One region of the Bradyrhizobium sp. 172 genome, then DNA from elsewhere that is predicted to be linked to it. Evidence: predicted binding sites of a transcription regulator. Region 1 holds the regulator's gene; the other holds the start of a gene.

Region 1 (4,534 bases):
CGGCGCGATGCCCGTGGTCTCTGCGCTGGTGATGCCGGCGGGGCTGTTGGGGCTGCTTGCTGCGCCGTTCGGGCTGGACAGCGTGTTCTGGTGGCTGATGGGGATTGGCATCGAGTGGATGGTCGCGGTCTCGCGCTGGGTCGCGGCCTTGCCGGGCGCGGTGGGCCGCATCCCGGCGTTCGGGATCGCGCCGCTGATCGCGGCGAGCCTGGGAATCATTGTGCTCGGCTTGTTGCGCACGCCGCTGCGCTGGTCCGGCGCCCTGGTGCTGCTGGCAGCGATCCTCTGGGGACTGTCGGCGCGGCAGCCCGACATCCTGATTGCCGGGGATGGCGCGAGCGTCGCGGTGCGGGGCAGGGACGGATATCTGCACCTGATCAGGACGAACAAGGACGGCTTTCTGCTCAAGGAATGGCTCGCTGCCGACGCCGATCCGCGCGATGCGGGCAGAGCCTCGCTTGCCGATGGCGTGTCCTGCGACGAATCCGGCTGCGTGACGCCACTGGCCGACGGGAGGCTGGTCGCGCTGGCACTGCGCGTCGACGCTCTCGCAGACGATTGCAGTCGGGCCGCCCTGGTGGTGACGACTCGTCCCGCGCCGCCCGATTGCGCGGCGATGGTGGTCGATCGGCAGCGGCTCGCCAGCCAGAGCGCGCTGGCGCTGACGCAGCGTGGTGACGGTTTTGTGGTTCAGGCAGTGAGGGCGAGAGGCACGAGCCGCCCCTGGTTGCCGGCCGGCGCCGGCGAGGGTGATTTCGACGGCAGCCTCGCGCCAAAGTCGACCGCGCCTCGCATCAAGGACGCAACGCCGGCGGACACCGACCTGCAAGCCGACGATTGATCTGATGGTGCGGAGCAACGCAGTGGTTCGGTGCGTCCGTTCGGATTCGCGGGGCGCAAACCACACCATCTCGCCGGCCACGGCCGGCGATGGCGATTCAATCCTGACCTCCGACCTCGTAGCCGGAGGGCGGCTCTGTCAGCCGATCGGCAGGTGCGTGACGGTCGGCTGCCTGTCGGCGGTGATCTGCGCCTTGTGCTCGCGCTCGGTGACCGACTGAGTCACCGGCAGTTGCAGCACCGTCGCGCGCTGGCCTTCGACGAGCTGCGTCACCAGCACGTATTTGCCGTCGGGGAATTCGATCGCATCATGATGGCGGTCGGGAACGTGCGGATCGATCTTGCCGAACTTGCCGACGCGGGAATTGATGGTGCGCGTCCAGATCCAGCGATTGTCGTAGCGGACGTCGTCGGCGAAGGCGAGCTCCGTCCCCGGCAGCAGGCAGACGGCGACGGACGGATCGGCTGCAGAGGCGAAGCCGCGCGTCGAGGTGCCGCGGAAGCTTGTCGTGACGATCGTCTCGCCGACTTCGGCGGGGCGCGACGCGACGGCATGTAGGCTGTAGTCACACATCGGGTGCTCCTCATGCTGGGATAGCAACCCGCGTCTCTTATCGAGGCGCAGGCCTCTATCAGAGTGGAAGCACGAACGCTGTGCTTGGTTGTGGGCAAATCTGCGGCTGGCTTCCGCAAGCCGCGATCACATTATCTTTCCCGAATTCAATAGGAACAAAGCTCGCCGCGATGCATTCGGGAGGCGCGTACGCGAACATTGCCAACTTGGCTGCAACGGCCGAACTTGACCGCTGGTCGCTGTTTCCTCGAACAACCGAGCCGCGAAGCGGTGCTGCTTGAAGCGGTGCTGCTTCGTCGGCGTGGCGAGGAGCCAGCGTTGGAGGAGGGGCCGGATAGTCTGTGCAGAACCAGAAAGGCTATCCAGCCGGAGCGGACGATGATCCGCTCCAATCTCTGACCGGCGATGCCGATCGGAAGCGCGCGAGGCGCCAAGCACCTCCGGCATGAAGTGCTTCCGATATGAAGTACTGCCGATAGAAAGGACTCCCGGTATCAGTACTTCCGGTAAAGCCCGATCAGCTTGCCCTGAATCTTCACCCGGTTGGGCGGCAGGATGCGGACCTCATAGGCCGCGTTGGCGGGCTCGAGCGCGATCGAGGCGCCGCGACGGCGGAAGCGCTTCAGCGTCGCTTCCTCGTCGTCGATCAGCGCCACCACGATGTCGCCGGTATCGGCGCTCTCGTTGCGCTGGATCAGGGCCATGTCGCCGTCGAGAATGCCGGCTTCGACCATCGAGTCGCCGCGCACTTCCAGCGCGTAATGCTCGCCCGAGCCGAGCATGTCAGGCGGTACGCTGATAGTATGGCTGCGGGTCTGCAACGCCTCGATCGGCGTGCCGGCCGCGATGCGGCCCATCACCGGCACCGCGACGGGACGTTCGCCCTCGTCAGCGGGCAGGCTCGCGCTCGCACGCACCTTGCCGAGATTGCCCTCGATGACGCTCGGCGTGAAGCCGCGGCGGCTGCCAGCGGCTGCCTGGAGCTCCGGCAGCTTGATGACTTCAATCGCACGGGCGCGGTTGGGCAGGCGTCGGATGAAGCCACGCTCCTCGAGCGCCGTGATCAGGCGATGGATGCCCGACTTCGAGCGCAGATCGAGCGCATCCTTCATCTCGTCGAAGGAGGGCGGCACGCCGCTTTCCTTCAGACGTTCACTGATGAACCGCAGAAGCTCGTATTGTTTGCGCGTTAACATCTCGACCAAAGTCCCCCGGTTGATGTCGTCCGATTCCGAGACGCTGAATTCGGCCATAAGCCGCTGCATGCTCGAAACAAATCATGAACAGACACTATATGTTCGATACATGTTCCGCAACTGCTTAATTTACCGTGAACAGAGCAAAGTGCGCGGAACGCGCGTTGCGGGGGCGCTCAGACGGGGAGCCGCAACACTTCGCAAGCCGTGCCGGCTTCGGCCTTCGGCGCGAATGGTGCGCGGACGAGAAGTACCTGTGCTGCAGCGAGATTCGCAAGCAGCGAAGAGTCCTGATGATTGACGGGAACAACGACGCGTGTGCCATCGTCACGCTCCTCAAGATGCGCGCGCAGATAGTCCTCGCGCTGGTCGTTGGCGCCGACGTCGCGGCCGAGCACGGCGCGTTCACGGCGATGGTGAATCACTGAACGGCCCGACAGGGCGCGAATCAGCGGCACCATGAACAGGAAAGCGCACACGTAGGACGATACGGGATTGCCCGGCAGGCCGATCACACCCATTGCGCCGAGTCGCCCGTGCATCATCGGCTTGCCTGGCCGCATCGCGATCTTCCAGAACGCCATCGCGATGCCTTCGTCCCGCAGTGCCTGCTGGACCAGATCGTGGTCGCCGACCGATGCGCCGCCGGTCGTGATCAGGACGTCGGCGCCGCTCTCGCGGGCGCGGCGGATGCCGGCGGTGGTGGCCTCGAGCGTGTCGGCGGCAATACCGAGGTCGATGGTCTCGGCGCCCTCGCTGCGGGCGAGCGCGTGCAGGGCGTAGCCGTTGGAATAGACGATCTGGCCGTGGCCGGGCGTGGTGCCCGGCATCACCAGCTCGTCGCCGGTGGCGAGAATCGCGACCTTCGGACGCCTGACAACGGCAAGGTGCGGATGATTCATCCCGGCGGCGAGCGCGAGGTCTCGCTCGGTCAGACGGCTTCCCTTGCGCAGGAGCACGTCGCCCTCGCGGAAATCGACGCCGGCGGGGCGGATGTGCCGGCCGGCGATCGCGGCTTCCTTGATCGTGATGCGCTTGCCGGCGGCGACCGTGTCCTCCTGGATCACGACGGCGTCCGCGCCAAAGGGAATGACGCCGCCGGTGAAGATCCGCACGGCCTCGCCGGCTCCGACCGTCCCCTCGAACGGTCGGCCCGCTGCGACTTCGCCGATGACGGTGAGCTCCGAATCGATCGTCGCGGCGTCGGCCGCGCGCACCGCGTAGCCGTCCATCGCCGACATCGCTTGCGGCGGCTGCGTGCGCCGCGCCACGACGTCACGCGCGAGCACGCGATGGTAGGCCTCGTCGAGGGAAATCATTTCTTCCGGCAGCGGCTCTGCACCCGCCAGCACCGCGGCAAGCGCGTCAGAAACCGGCATCAAGGCCACGGCGAAAACTCCTGCTCGGCACGTTCGGGCGAATGTTCCGCACGTCTTCTAGCCGAGCGCAGGCGCAGAGGCAAAAGCGGCTGAGCAGGCACAGTCATCCCGCCCCTTCACATTGTTCCGGAAGGCAGGATCAAGCGCGTCGCGGCATGATCCGAAGGAGGTCACAGATCGGCAGGAGAGTGGTCATGGAAGCGACGAAAATCATGGCAAGGCGAGAACGCGCCATGGCCTGAATCGATCAGCTCCCTGCCTGCCCGGGAGTTACGTCGGGCGCCTTGGATCCCTGATCCTTGTCGGGCAGCGGGTCGGCTTGGGATTTCAGGTCGGCGGCCTTGCTCACAAGCTTGGCGGAAAGGTCCGAATCTGAAGTTGTCCTCGCGAATTCAAGAAGAAGAGAGGCCTGCTTGGTGAGGTAGGTTTTGCCCAGCACGATGATGCATCCGTCCGTAGAAGTCCCAACGGACTCTAAGAGTCCGGAAGGCGGTATTCCGTTCCCGGAACTCTGTATAAAAATGTACAAAGTGATCCGGTTCCTC
Region 2 (4,534 bases), 420 kb from region 1:
CTTGCGGCTTAGAGCGTTTTCAAATTCGCGGGACGAAAACGCGTCACAACAATCTGGAGCAGTTCTGATTCAAGCAGAACCGACAACGCCTCGTTGCAGACGAGAATTTTTGCACTCCAGAACGCCTTGTTTTAGGAACACGGTTTCTGCGCTCCCGTTGGCCCACACAACCAACCAGGAGTTTGAGATGAAGAAGCTCGTCATTGCGACCGCCGCCCTCGGCCTCATGTGCGGCTCTGCCTTGGCCCAGACCCAGACCGGCCCCGCCGCGCAGTCCGACAACATGCAGAAGCCCGGCATGACCAACACGGACAAGGGCACGATGAGCAGCGGCACGACCGGCGTGAGCCATGACGGCATGAGCAAGGGCGAAATGGTGAGGCCCGACGCCTCCGGCCAGGGCGGCTCCGGCCCGGGCAGCGACCAGGGCGGTACCAAGACCCGCAGCAACAAGAAGTAAGCCGGTTTCCTGTACGGCTCGCTTCCCGGCCGCGTCGCTTCCACAAGCGGCGCGGCCATTTCATGAGAAGGGGTCTTTGGAACCTGTCGAATGCACTCCTCACAATCGTGCGCGCACCGGAACGGTCAGGTCTTGCCGCGAGTTGCCCCATCTCCAGCAAGGAGATCGTCATGAGCGTTGAAGGCAAAGTGAAGGAAGGCGCCGGATTCATCAAAGAAGAGATGAACGAACACGGCAAGTCCCCCGAGAGCCAGAAGAAGGCCCAGGAAGGTCGCGACTTGCGCAACGAAGGCCGGATCGAAGACGGCAAGCCGCCGAAGACGACGAAGCCGGGCACCGGTCACTAGATCGCGTTCGAAACCCCGTTTGGTGAAAGCCGCCCCTGGTCATGTCAGGGGCGGTTTTTCACGTTCATGACCAGCCGATACGTGCCCATGCGATCTTCCGAAGCTGTGATCCTCCGAAGGTGCAGTCCTACAAAAATAGCCGGAGGCTCGAAGCATGCAGGGCGATGGCTGGTAGAACGCTCCGGCTGTTGTATGGTCGAACGTTTCTTGTGAGGGGCTGATGAAGATTGCCATTGTTGTCGCCGGCTTGATCGTTGTTGTTGCCGCCGTTCTCGTGGCGGTACAGCCCGGCTTTCTAAAGCCTGCGTCTATGGCACTCGTGAAGAAGTCCGACATCCTCGGCTTTTCGCCAGGGATGACATTCGACGAAACCAACAAGCTCGTCACGCAACGTCGCTACCGCTGCCGTCAGATTCGCGATTCCTACGTCCTGGAGTGCGCAGTCGACGGCGCCAAGGTCACGATCTTTGCCGACGACGTTGACCCTGGGAATCCTGATCCCAAACATCGCATCTGGCGCGTCATTGCGGAGTTGAACAATCCGGGTCCCCAAGACGCTGCCGTCAAATCGATCTCCGACCAGTTCAACGCCCAGCCAACCAGGGACTCCCGGGACGGATGGATATGGACTGTCGGCCGTGGGCTCAAGCTGAGCTACGACGGCGCCGCCTTGAAGCTGGTGGACGAGGCTGAGGAAATCAGGCGTGGCAAGCAGGAAGCAAAGCGCTAGGGAGCGCGACGCCGGGTGCCCTTCAGTGACGAAACCGGTTGACGGCCAACAGCGGCAGCCATGATCCCAGCACCATGCAGATCGCAATGGCTGCGACTAGGACGTATTTCAGGGGATGTTGCGAGGACGCGAGCGAACCTTCGAGGTGAAGGTATGGCAGCATCGCCTCCACGGCCATCCCGATCAGGGCAACCGCAACCAGCCCGCCAACCGCCGAAGCGAACAGGTTGACGATCCATCCGATCGCGCCGCGCTCGTTCGACCAAGCCTCGTAGATCGCGACAGCCAGCATCACGAGCACAAAGACCAGCATGAAGCTCATCGAGCCGCCGACGCTCGCCTTCGACCCGAAGATTTCCACCAGCAGCATGGCCGCCACCGCGAGCAGTGTGATCGCCTTCACGACTTTCCTCTTTGGTGTCTCAGCACATAGGCCGCGAAGCCAATTCCGATGCCGAGCAGGCTTTGCAGCATGGCGGTTGGTCGCGCCGGGCTTCGCCGGGGTTCAACAAATTGCACTCGGAGAACTGCAGGACCGCCGCGCAGTGACGACCGAAGGCCGGGGACCGATCTATGCAGCTTGCCTATTGGAAAGCCGCTCGAACGCCGTGATGGCCCGGTTGGCCAGCATGAGGCGTCTGTGCTCGCCCTTGCGGACCATCTCTTCGACGGCGGCCGAGAGAAAGCGGCTGGTGAACGGCGCGTCGCTGACTTGTCCGGTGCGCTCCAGATAATCCCAGGCGATCTGCACGGAATGTTCGATGAGATGGGACAGGTTCTCGCTCATGCAGAACCTACGCTTGGCGGGAGCGCTTGTTCCGCGCTGGCCAGTAGGTCGGTTCTTCATGGCAGATCTCGAGACGTTCAATTTCCGCACGTTTTCGACTGACGAACAAATGAGGAACGACAAGCGCGCGCCGACGTTAGGTGGAAAAGGAGAGATCGCGATGGCTGACAAGACAGCTGACAACACCGGGGACAACACACAAAAGGATCCGAAGGATTGGGTTTTCGGCGACGACCCGATGACCGGCGCCCAGGAATCCTACCTCAAGACCCTCGCCGAGCAGGCGCACAAGCCCCTCCCCAAGAAGGATCTGACCAAGGCAGAGGCGTCAGAGCTGATCGACACGATGCGGCAAAAGGCCGGGCTCGAGAAGTAGACAGCGGGCATGTACGCCCCGCCCCTGCGAGACGGAAGAACATGACTCACCGATGATCAGAAGTGTCGCGGGAAGGTTGCAGGCGTTCGGCCAACGCTGCATTCACAAACGTTGAGCGCGCTGCATTTCGTCGGGCACAGACAGCGTCGATTGAGCGCACGAGCAATGTCGATTCCACAACTTCAATGCCGGGATCGCGGCCTGTCGCTTTGCGAGCCGGGCACTCATCCTGCTTTGCCTTGCTTCACGTCATGTACGATGTCACCGATGGTGCTTCCCACGACAATCGCGGCAACAACAGGCCAACCGGCGGCTACCATAAGGATGGCCCCGTAGCGCATGTCTTCGCCGGGCCGTTTGTAACTGTCTCGGCCCGAGAACAGGAGCACCGCGATCAGGCAGCCAACTGCGTATCGTCTAAACCATTTCACGACGAGAGACCTTCGTTTACGGGCATTCGTCGCCTCGAACTCCGTCGTGGTTCATGATGTCGGCCGTCCGGCCGCTCGCCGGCAGGCGAAATTTCAGACGATCATGCAAGGCGCGTCAGGCGCCTTGCATGACCTGCTGCCGCTCATTTTCTTGAGCGCGCTGAGCATCGGCTCCGCGCCGAGCTCAGTTCTGTCACTTCGGCAGATCGCGGATTGCCAGCTTGATGACTGTAAGGACAACGAAAGCGGGCGCCCCGTAAACGATGGCGTTCACGGCCCAAGTGATGGCGACGCCCAAGAAAACGGAACTGCCGACAGCTCCCCAGAAAAGGTAAGCTGCGGATATACCCGGCATCTCCCATGCCATCACAGGGGTGGAGTAGTCGGTTAGCTGCTCCATGACGAGCAGCACCGTCGAGACGAGGGCCCCGATTGCCAGTGCGACGGTGAGAACGGATTTCATTGTCTTCAAAGGCCCAACAGCGCCATCACGATCGGAATCATAAAAAAGGCTGCCAGGCCGAGGAGGCCTCCTACGGCAATCTTCACCCAACGCCGTTGAATTTTCGGCTCGAGCCATGTCGCCAGTTTGACCCAGAGCGCATACGCCCATCCGGCAACAATCGAGCGGATAAGTGCAAACAGAAGCTCGCCTAGAATATTGGCCATAGCGGTTAGTCGCGTGAGTTCCGCGGGGAGTTCATCTGCCAACGGCTAAACAACCCCGTGTCCCCCGTGAGTGAGGTGGCCCAGTTCTGCGATTTGCGTCACGTTCTGAGGACCCGGTTAGCGCTGAGGGGCTTCGTGAAGGGCTCGTTTTCTAGCGCTTGAGCAATGCCATCGCCATTCACGGCGCGCTCGGCGCGGCATCGTGACTGCTGACATCAGGGTGGCAGCAGCGGTGTGCGACGAGCCCCGCGATGCCGCTCAAATCTGCGGTCAACCAAAGGACATGCCATGAAGTTCGCCTCCACTCGCCTGATCGCTACTGACATCAAAATCATGGTTTCGTTCTACGAAATGGTGACCGGATGTTCCGCCGAATGGCTCGCGCCGGTGTTCGCCAAGATCGTGACGCCGGGCGCCAACCTCGCAATCGGCGCAGCCGAGACGGTCACGCTCTGGAAAGAAAACAGTGCCGAGCCCGGCGCGAACCGCACCGCCGTGATCGAGTTTCAGGTTGAAGACATCGATGCGGATTATCAGCGCCTGAAAGACAAGGTTACGCTGGTGCACGAGTTGAAAACGATGCCATGGGGCAACAGGACGTTCCAGTTTCGCGACCCCGAAGGCACGGCGGTATCGCTCTTCATGCCGCCGATCGAGCAGGCCGGACACCGCCTCGCGGCGCAATAGGTCGCGGCAGCAGACCGCCCCGCACACACAGCCAATGGCGCGTGTGC

What was found. Region 1 encodes LexA, which represses DNA repair genes until DNA is damaged. Its sites were predicted from a motif close to TGTTCNNNNTGTGTTCNG; they were not measured.
Region 2: a site for LexA is predicted at 2,426-2,443, ahead of IVB07_RS20325 (DUF3072 domain-containing protein). Genes of this name have one in related genera too.

Annotation. Positions count from the first base shown of each region.
Region 1 covers NZ_CP064701.1:3,786,848-3,791,381, forward strand. Annotated here, with positions in the region: partial or broken gene IVB07_RS18280 (ComEC/Rec2 family competence protein) at 1-841, shown strand, start outside; gene IVB07_RS18285 (hypothetical protein) at 980-1,414, opposite strand; gene lexA (transcriptional repressor LexA) at 1,909-2,610, opposite strand; gene glp (gephyrin-like molybdotransferase Glp) at 2,787-3,998, opposite strand; gene IVB07_RS18300 (hypothetical protein) at 4,237-4,428, opposite strand.
Region 2 covers NZ_CP064701.1:4,207,227-4,211,760, forward strand. Annotated here, with positions in the region: gene IVB07_RS20295 (hypothetical protein) at 1-12, shown strand, start outside; gene IVB07_RS20300 (hypothetical protein) at 188-460, shown strand; gene IVB07_RS20305 (hypothetical protein) at 631-807, shown strand; gene IVB07_RS20310 (hypothetical protein) at 1,028-1,537, shown strand; gene IVB07_RS20315 (hypothetical protein) at 1,560-1,940, opposite strand; gene IVB07_RS20320 (hypothetical protein) at 2,109-2,324, opposite strand; gene IVB07_RS20325 (DUF3072 domain-containing protein) at 2,485-2,700, shown strand; gene IVB07_RS20330 (hypothetical protein) at 3,325-3,594, opposite strand; gene IVB07_RS20335 (hypothetical protein) at 3,600-3,800, opposite strand; gene IVB07_RS20340 (VOC family protein) at 4,089-4,487, shown strand.